DNA from 2 places in the Mesorhizobium shangrilense genome. Region 1 is predicted to be linked to the other one. Evidence: predicted binding sites of a transcription regulator. Region 1 holds the regulator's gene; the other holds the start of a gene.

Region 1 (4,493 bases):
TTGCCACCCACCGGTCCGGTCCGTCCGGACAGTTATGACTTCTCGTTTGACAGCTATTTCACCGGCATTGGCGCCAGCGGCTTCTTCCTCAGCAATCCGACGATCGTTCCTTCCGACGATATGCCGTTTGCGGCGCGGCTTGGGTCGTCGATCGAAAACGCGCGCGAAACCATCGCCGATCATATCCGCACCAGCATCGGTGGCGCCGAGGGCGAGATTGCCGCCGCGCTTATCGTCGGCGTTCGTGCCGGAATCCCCGAAGAGATCAACGAGGCGATGCGGCGCACCGGCATCTATCATGTCATCTCCATTTCAGGACTTCACATGGCGCTGGTTGCCGGCACGATCATGCTGCTGCTGCGCGGTTCATTCGCCTTGTTTCCGGATTTCTCCTCGCGCCGTCCGGTCAAGAAATACGCAGCCGCGGCCGCGCTTGTCTCGATCGCCGCCTTTCTCGTGATTTCCGGCATTGTGGTCGCGGCTGAGCGCAGTTTCATCATGCTTTCGGTCATGCTTGTCGCTGTGCTGTTCGATCGGGCGGCATTGACCATACGCAATCTCGCAATCTCAGCCATTGCCGTTATCGTCGTCTCGCCGCACGAGGTGGTCGGCCCCAGTTTCCAGATGTCCTTTGCGGCGACCGCTGCTCTCGTTGGTGCCTATGCCGGCTGGTCCGACTATCGCGCGCGCAAGGTCAGCACGCCGCCGCCGCGACGATCTCTGCCCGGCTTCCTCATGCGAAAACTGCTGCTGGCGACCGGAGGCCTCGCCATGACGTCCATCATAGCTGGAAGCGCGACGGCACTCTTTGCGATCTGGCATTTCCAGCGGGTGTCACCGTTCAGCCTGTTTGCCAATCTGGCCATCATGCCGATCGTGTCGGTGATCGTCATGCCCTTTGCGGTCTTCAGTTCGCTGGCCATGCCATTCGGAGCGGATGGGCCGTTCCTCTATGTCATGGGCAAGGGGCTGACAGCGATGATCGCGCTGTCAGCCTGGTTCTCTGAACGTTCGCCGATCGACGCGGTCGGGTTGATTTCGCTGCAATCGGTCTTGCTGGTGACAGTCGCCCTGATCATCGCGACGATGGCGACAACCTGGCTGCGGCTGGCGTCACTGCCTTTCGCGCTTGCCGGCCTGCTGACGATTTCCGACACGCGCGCGCCGGATGTACTGATTTCGGAAGATGCGCGGCTGGTGGCGTTGCCGATCGGCGGTGGCGAACTTGCAGTGAGCCGCGAGCGCCCCAACGAATTCACGGCGGACAACTGGAAGCGTGCGCTGCAATCCGAAACCATCATCAAGCCGGAGAGCTTCGGCCAAAGCGATCCACAATTCGACATCGCTGATGCCGCTGATCTGCCGCCGGGCGCGCCATTCTCATTCTATTGCAGTGACGATCTATGCGTTGCCCGACACCCGTCCGGCGCGATCGTTGTTTATGTGGAGGATCGCAAGAAAGCTTGGAAAGCCTGTCGTTTTGCTGATCTGATCGTCATCAACGACGCGACAGGCTACGACCCTTGCCGCAATCCGACGGTCCTCGTCGTCACCAAACGACAACTCGCCCGCACGGGAAGTGCCGCCGTCTTCTTCGACCCGCAATCAGCGACTTCGCGACCGAAAATAAGCTTCGCGGTCGACAGACCGTACCGGCCTTGGCACCAGCAACGAAAATTCTCACGCGAGGCGAGGGGGCTGCCGCCCTATCGCAAGCCCGACAAACCCGTTGCTGCGCCGGCTCAATAACGCCGGATCAGTCCGACGAGCTTGCCTTGCACCTTGACGCGGTCGGGTCCGAAGATCCGGGTTTCGTAGGCAGGGTTGGCGGCCTCCAAGGCGATCGAGGCGCCTTTGCGGCGGAAGCGTTTCAGCGTCGCTTCTTCATCGTCGACCAGCGCCACGACGATCTCGCCGGGACTTGCGGTGTCGGCGTTGCGGATGATGACAGTATCGCCGTCGAAGATGCCAGCCTCGATCATCGAATCGCCCTTGACCTCCAGCGCATAGTGGTCGCCGCCCATGATCATGTCTGGCGGCACCGAGATGGAATGGGTCTGGTGCTGGATGGCATCGATCGGCACACCGGCGGCGATGCGGCCCATCACCGGGATGGATATCGCGGAGACCGCGTCATCGTCATTGCCAGCGGAAGGCATGCGGGTGGGGGCTGGCTTGATCTGTCGACCCAGGCTGCCCTGGATGACGCTCGGTGAAAATTTGCGCGCCGCGTTGAGGCCGGGTGCAATGGAATCGGGAAGACGCAGCACTTCCAGCGCACGAGCCCTGTTGGGTAGCCGGCGAATGAACCCGCGCTCTTCCAGCGCAGTGATCAGCCGGTGAATTCCGGACTTGGAAGCGAGGTCGAGCGCTTCCTTCATTTCGTCGAACGACGGGGGAATTCCGCTTTCCTTCAGCCGTTCATGGATGAACATCAGAAGTTCATGTTGCTTGCGCGTCAGCATGGCGGCCCCCAAGGGATTCGAAGACGGGATCTGAAACCAGAATCAGAAAAACAAACCCAGAACAAACACTATCTGTTCCAGTTGTGTTCCGCAACCGTTTAAAGTTTAATGAATATGTTCAGAGGGTGGAAACCATGCAATGCCCGCGACGGTTACCACGACAGCGGGCCGTGGTTCCAAATTTTGGCTTGGCCAAATTGAAATCATTTCGTTTTTTGCCTCTTGCGCAACCGTACAGCAGTCCTCGCCTCGTCGCCCGGACAACGGAAAATAATCCATTTGCGAAGCGGTTTGCCTCGCGGGTTGCCTAGCCCGCACGTGAACGAAACGAAGCCAAACTGCCAACCATTGGCAATTGCGGAATCTCATTTCCGGTCTGCCGCAAGTGGCCCCTTGGGCAGAGAGACTGCTCCGCCTCGAGTGGGCGAACATCAGGCTCATCGTCTTGGGTGAACCAGGGCGGGATTTCAGGCAGGCGGGATTGCCCCGGCCAGCACTTGCGCATAGGCGCCGGCATCAATGTTTCCGCCTGAAATAACGCAGACGATATTGCCGGTCGCGTGCTCGCTGCAAAGGGCGGCGGCCAGCGATGCGGCGCCCGCGCCTTCGGCCACGATCTTTGCGGTCGAGAACAGGAGCCGCATCGCGTCCGTTACCTGCTCAAGGCTGACGGCAATGGCTCCGTCGATAGACTGGTTCGCCAACGGCCATAGCGCGGGCACCAGGGACGGTCCGCCAATGCTCTTGATGAAGGACGGTCGTGTCTTGATCTCGACAATGCGCCCGGCTGCCAGTGCGGCGGTGACTGGAGCCGCGTTCTCGTCCTCGACCGCAAAGACCTTCGCCTGCGGCCGCAGTGCCTTGAGCGCGCTTGCGACCCCGGTTGTCATGCCGCCGCCGCCATAGGGTGTCAGCACGCAGTCGACCTCCGGCAGATCCTCGACGATCTCCAGGCCGATCGTGCCATTGCCCGCCAGCACCGCCTGATCGGTGACGGGATTCACGAGGAGTTCATCGGTGTCCGGTTGTTCAACGCCGGTGATGTAGCGCCACCAGGTCTCATGGGAGACGAAACGCACCTCTCCGCCGAGGCGGCGAACCCCGTCAATCTTGGTTCGTGGGGCGTCGGAATACATGTAGGCGGCCATTGGAACGCCAAGCGCTCTTGCTGCCCAGGCCATGCCATAGGCCATGTTGCCGGAACTGACGGTCGCGACGCCATGCCTCAGCGCCTCCGCGTCGCGAGAGAGCAAGGCATTGAGCGCCGGCCTGACCTTGAAGGCCCCGATGGGCGACAAGGTCTCGAGCTTGAGGAATATCCGTTGATCGGCCCGGCCAAGATCGACCCGCAGCAATGGCGTTCGCGGCAACCAGGTAGCCAGCCGGTCGCCGGCGGCAGCGATCTCGTCAAGCGTTGGACGGCGCGGAGGCGCTGAAATCATCCGCCGACAGCTTTCAGGCTGCCAGCACGCGCCGCGTATTTGTTTGCACCGACGTCTTCGCTGTGGACATAGACATGCAGCGTGTAGCCGACGTGAGCGGTCATCAGCGCCTTTGCCCGTTCGACGTCACGATCGAGCGCCGCTTCCATGATTGCAGTGTGGTGTTCGATTGCAATCGCCTCACGCAGCGCGTCCATTGCCTCTTCGTAGCCATCCTTGAGGCCGGCGGCGGCCCGCAACGTCGGCGCGAGCCCAAGAAAGCGATGGTGCCGGCGCAGTTGATCCGAGATTGTCGAGCGGAATCGCAACAGCCAACTCGATGTTGCGGCACTCAGCAGGGCCGCGTGGAAAGCTTCATGGTTCTCGTCCCATCTGTCGACGGCCGCGTCGGAAGGATCATCGACCGCGGTCTTGCAACGCGACAGCCGGTAATGGGCGGTGACCACCGCATCTTCCCACGCACTGCCACCTTTCTCGATCGATTCCAGGAACAGGGGGATCTCAACAACCATTCTTGCGCGTGCCAGATCCTCAAGTTCGGCCCGCGACACGGGCGCGACGGCAAAGCCGCGGTTGCTGATGGCCG
Region 2 (4,493 bases), 1.0 Mb from region 1:
GCTCGTGGCGGCACTTCGCCAGACCGAAGTCGCCGGCTCGACCGTCAACGCCGCCTTCCTCGCCGCTCTTGCCGCCGATCCTGATTTTTCGAAGGGCGATGTCGACACCGGCCTGATCGGCCGGCATCAGCAGGCGCTGACCGAAATCGCGCCACCGAACGCCGACATCGTTGCGGCTGCGGCGCTGGCGGCATCGGGTGCGGGAGCGCTGCCGCCATCGAACGATCCCTGGTCATCGCTTGCCGGCTATCAGCATTTTCATCCTGCGGCGCGGCGAACCCGGCTTCACTATGGCGAGCACGATATCACGGCAAAGGTGTCGGTGCGTCCGGATGGGCGGTTCGCGGTGACGCTGGACGAGCCGTACGGCAGCACCAATGCTCATGATCTTCGCGCCGCCCCTCGCCTTGCTCGCTGGCCTGGCCACGTCACGGTCTTTTCAGGCGCCGTTGGCTACACGTTCGCCGTGCCTGACCCCTTGGCGAGAGCCGATGAATCCGCCGCGTCGTCTGGCAGCCTGCGCGCGCCGATGCCCGGCCTTGTCAAGTTGGTGCGCGTGACACCAGGCGAGACCGTCACGAAAGGCCAACCGTTGCTGATCCTCGAAGCCATGAAGATGGAACACACCATCGCCGCCCCCCATGACGGAGTAATCGCCGAGATCGCGACGGAAGGGGCACAGGTCACCGACGGCACCGTACTGGTTCGGTTCGCCGAGGACGTCCACGCCTGATGACCAGGTCGCAACAGTAGCACTGAAGCACAAGTGGCCTGATCTGAAATGAAAAATGGCCGGGACAAGCCCGGCCATCTCTTCAGGGTGTCTGCTCGCCGGAGCGATTACTGCGCGATCGGCGCGTACTTGCCGTCATGCCACTGGTTGATGTCGTAGCTGGCGTTCTTGAGGTCGCCCTTCTCGTCGAAGGTGACATCGCCGACAACGGTGCTGATCGGCGTGCCGTTCTTCAACGCTTCGGCAACCTTGGCCGGATCGTCGCTGCCGGCACGCTTGATGCCTTCGGCGAAAGCCTGGATCGTGGCGTAGGAGAACAGCGTGAAGCCCTCCGGCACGAAGCCGCCAGCCTTGATCTTCTCGACGGCTGCCTTGGCTTCCGGCTTTGCCTGCGGATCCGACGGGAACACGAACAGCGTACCTTCGCCGGCCGGGCCGGCGACCTGCCAGAACTCCGGCGAGGCGATGGAATCCGGCATGATCAGCTGGAACTTCAGGTTCTGTTCCGCCGACTGACGCAGGATCAGGCCAGCTTCAGGATGATAGCCGCCGAAATAGACGACGTCTGCCTTGAGATCCTTCAGCTTGGTGACGAGCGCCGAGTAATCCTTCTCGCCGGCATTGATGCCGTCATAGTACACTTCCTTGAGACCGCCGGTATTCATCGTTGCCCTGACGGCGTCAGCCACGCCCTGGCCGTAGGCGCTCTTGTCATGCAGGATGACGACGTTCTTGCCAGCATATTTCTTGGCGATCCAGGGACCGATGAACGCGCCCTGCGCATCGTCACGCGTGTAAAGACGCATGATCGTCGGCCAGCCGGCTTTCGCCGCAGCGTCGGTCAGCACCGGGTTGGAAGATGCCGGACTCATCATCAGAGCACCTGCTTCGGCATAGACGGCGGACGCCGGAATGCTCGAACCCGAGCAGGCGTGGCCATCGATGAACTTGACGCCATTGGCGATGATGCGATTGGCCACCGAAACAGCCTGCTTGGGATCGCACTGGTCGTCTTCGATGTCGAGCTTGATCATCGAGCCGTTGACGCCGCCTGCGGCGTTGATGGCATCGGCGGCAGCCTGCGCGCCCTGCTTGAACTGGTCGCCGATGGTGGCGAGTTGTCCGGTCATCGGACCGACCACCGCAAAGGTGATGTCGTCGGCGAATGCGACCGGCGCACTCATCATCAGGCCGAAAATGGCCGCGCTCAAAATACTCGTTTTTTTCATGGTTGAAACAACTCCTCCACTTCGCGCGCGGCCGCCCCGGCCGCGCTTCTTTCAGAGAGGCGGGACAATTTCATCCTTCGCATGGCCTGTCTAGGCGCATTGGTGGCACTCGATTGGGCCTGCCCTGCGTCATCCACGCAAAAAAGCCGCGCTGGCCTTGTTCCGGCCGGTCGCGGCTCTTTTTGCCCGTCGAGCAATCCCCAGGCGCCAGCGCGCCTGAACCCCGCTCGCCTTCCCTGTGACCGCGCAGCTTGAGCTCTCAGCCCGCCGCGTTCTTGTTCTTCATGTTCCTGACCGTCTTGCGCGGTCTTTCATTCCGCCCGGGTCCGGCCGTCTCTGCGGCCTTGATCCGGAGCTTCCCTGTCTTCGATCAATATCTGCGCGATCGGCGGACCTCAGTGCATGGTCATCCATTCGCGGGCTTCGCGCAGCGCCTTGGCAATGTCAGCCTTCGACATTGCCGCCGACAGTTCCGAGCGCAATTCCGCGGCGCGGACCGAGCCCTTGATCGCGGCGATGTTGAACCATTTGTGGGCGGCGACAACATCGGTCTCGCAGTCGCGACCGGTCGCATACATCATGCCCAGTTCGAAAAGAATGTCGGCCTGGGCAGTCGCGCCCATGGCGCCAAAACCGGCTTCAAGCATTTCAAAACGTGCCATTTCAATCCCCTGTTCCTGGCCCTGTCAGGCTCCCGAGAGCGGCTTCCGTCTTGTCTTCCGGGCTGCTCTTCCGATGCTTTCGAGAATGCCTTGGAGGCTTGAATCCGTCGTTAAATGGCGTGCTTAATTTGAAGAAAACAAAGCTAAAACAATAAGTAAACGTGGAAATTCGTTAAGGATACAAAGTCAGCAATCGCGGCAGTTTCGGCCAAATTTGACGAAAACTTCCGAGGCGACGATCAACACTCTGCTAACCACGGAAGACAAAGGCTCGATATCGATCGTTTCATTTTCTGCCCGGCGTGGTCGATTTCGAGCACCCCGAAAATCCTGGCTGTTGCCGTTGCGACACCGCTTTTGTTTTGCCGGGAGCTGGATTAGCTTACGTTTGCGTAAGCGGCAGACAGGCGGGGAGCACCAGTCCGCGAAACCCACAGGGAGGACAGATATGTTTCGAAAAATGAGCCTGGCCCTCGCGGCCACGTTGATCATGGCCGGCGCGGCTTGGGCCGATCCGATCGAAGGCAACTGGAAGACACAGGCTGGCGATACCGCGGCCATCTCGGGCTCCGGTTCATTCTCCATCACACTCAAGACAGGCAAGTATGCCGGCAAGACCATTGGCTCGCTCAAGCCGGCCGGGGATAACAAATACGCCGGCAACATCACCGATCCGGCAAGCGACAAGACCTATTCCGGCAAGGCGACCCTGTCTGGCGCGTCGCTGAAGATGAGTGGCTGCGTGCTGGGCGGGCTGATCTGCAAGAGTCAGACCTGGCACAAACTCTGATCGTTCCATCCTGGCGGATTACAAACGGGGCCCTACGAGGCCCCGTTTTCGTATGGCCGGAAATCTCGCGGCCCGGCTGTCGCATGCCAGACGCATCAGCCGTGGCCGATTGCTAAAATTGTCAATGAATTTGAACGGCAGATGAATGCCGGCATCAGAGCCGGTTCAGTCGCGATCAAGCATTCTCCTGCGTGTTGAAGGAGACACCCAGCCAATGCTCGCCCGCCGCTTCACCATCGTCTGCCTGCTGATGAGCCTCTTCGGAATGTTCTTCGCCATCCTCGTCGCCGAAGCCGGCCGTCCGGCCCACTCATGGGAAGAGACCGGGTCCAGGACGTGCGGTGTCGCCTGCCCCGATTATCCGCGCCACTGAAACACAGCGCCAAGACCTCGAAAGAAAAGCAAAAGCCATGAACCTCATCGCCGCCAACGCACTCAAGACCCTTCGGCTTCTGCCGCGGGCGGCGCTCATCCTGCTGGTGCTTGCTGCTCCTGTCCTGGCCGTACCCGCAATGCGCGCCAATGGCGGCTCGACGATCGATGCACCGGCGATGAGGAAGTCGGGCGTGGGCTTCGTGCTTCTGGTCAGCCTGCAACGCGGTTAAGCGCGATGCTTCCAGATTGATTCATCAGACGCACCCAAGCTCTTGCGGCAAAAGAAAAAGCGCGCTTTTGCCGCCATCGGCCAACGCCCCCCCTCCCAACCGTCATTCCAAGTCTCTATATTGAGCCATGGAAAAGCGAATCTATCCACAAGCCATCGAATCAGTCGTCATGCCGGAGCCATTTGGCCGGCAAAGCTTCGACGATGCCGAAAAGGCAGTCGCTGCGCTGCAGCTTCTTTACGACCGCAACACCAAGTTCCTGCGTGACTCGTTTGCCGCGCTGGCCGCGGGCGGCGACAACAGCAAACGGTACCGAGCTTTCTACCCGGAGATTGGCGTCACCACCAATTCGTTCACCCAGGTCGACTCGCGCCAAGCCTATGGCCATATGCCGACGCCCGGGCACTTCTCGACCACCATCACCCAGCCTGGATTGTTTGAAAGCTATCTCGTCGAACAGCTGCGCCTGATCAT

Evidence for each region. Region 1 encodes LexA, which represses DNA repair genes until DNA is damaged. Its sites were predicted from a motif close to TGTTCNNNNTGTGTTCNG; they were not measured.
Region 2: a site for LexA is predicted at 2,758-2,775, ahead of ABVQ20_RS11995 (sel1 repeat family protein). Genes of this name have one in related genera too.

Annotation. Positions count from the first base shown of each region.
Region 1 is NZ_JBEWSZ010000001.1:1,354,241-1,358,733, forward strand. It holds gene ABVQ20_RS06850 (ComEC/Rec2 family competence protein) at 1-1,749, shown strand, start outside; gene lexA (transcriptional repressor LexA) at 1,743-2,465, opposite strand; gene ABVQ20_RS06860 (pyridoxal-phosphate dependent enzyme) at 2,933-3,907, opposite strand; gene ABVQ20_RS06865 (GntR family transcriptional regulator) at 3,904-4,493, opposite strand, start outside.
Region 2 is NZ_JBEWSZ010000001.1:2,362,071-2,366,563, forward strand. It holds gene ABVQ20_RS11985 (acetyl/propionyl/methylcrotonyl-CoA carboxylase subunit alpha) at 1-733, shown strand, start outside; gene ABVQ20_RS11990 (ABC transporter substrate-binding protein) at 841-1,962, opposite strand; gene ABVQ20_RS11995 (sel1 repeat family protein) at 2,358-2,624, opposite strand; gene ABVQ20_RS12000 (DUF2147 domain-containing protein) at 3,073-3,414, shown strand; gene ABVQ20_RS12005 (hypothetical protein) at 3,629-3,787, shown strand; gene ABVQ20_RS12010 (hypothetical protein) at 3,825-4,019, shown strand; gene ABVQ20_RS12015 (AMP nucleosidase) at 4,189-4,493, shown strand, end outside.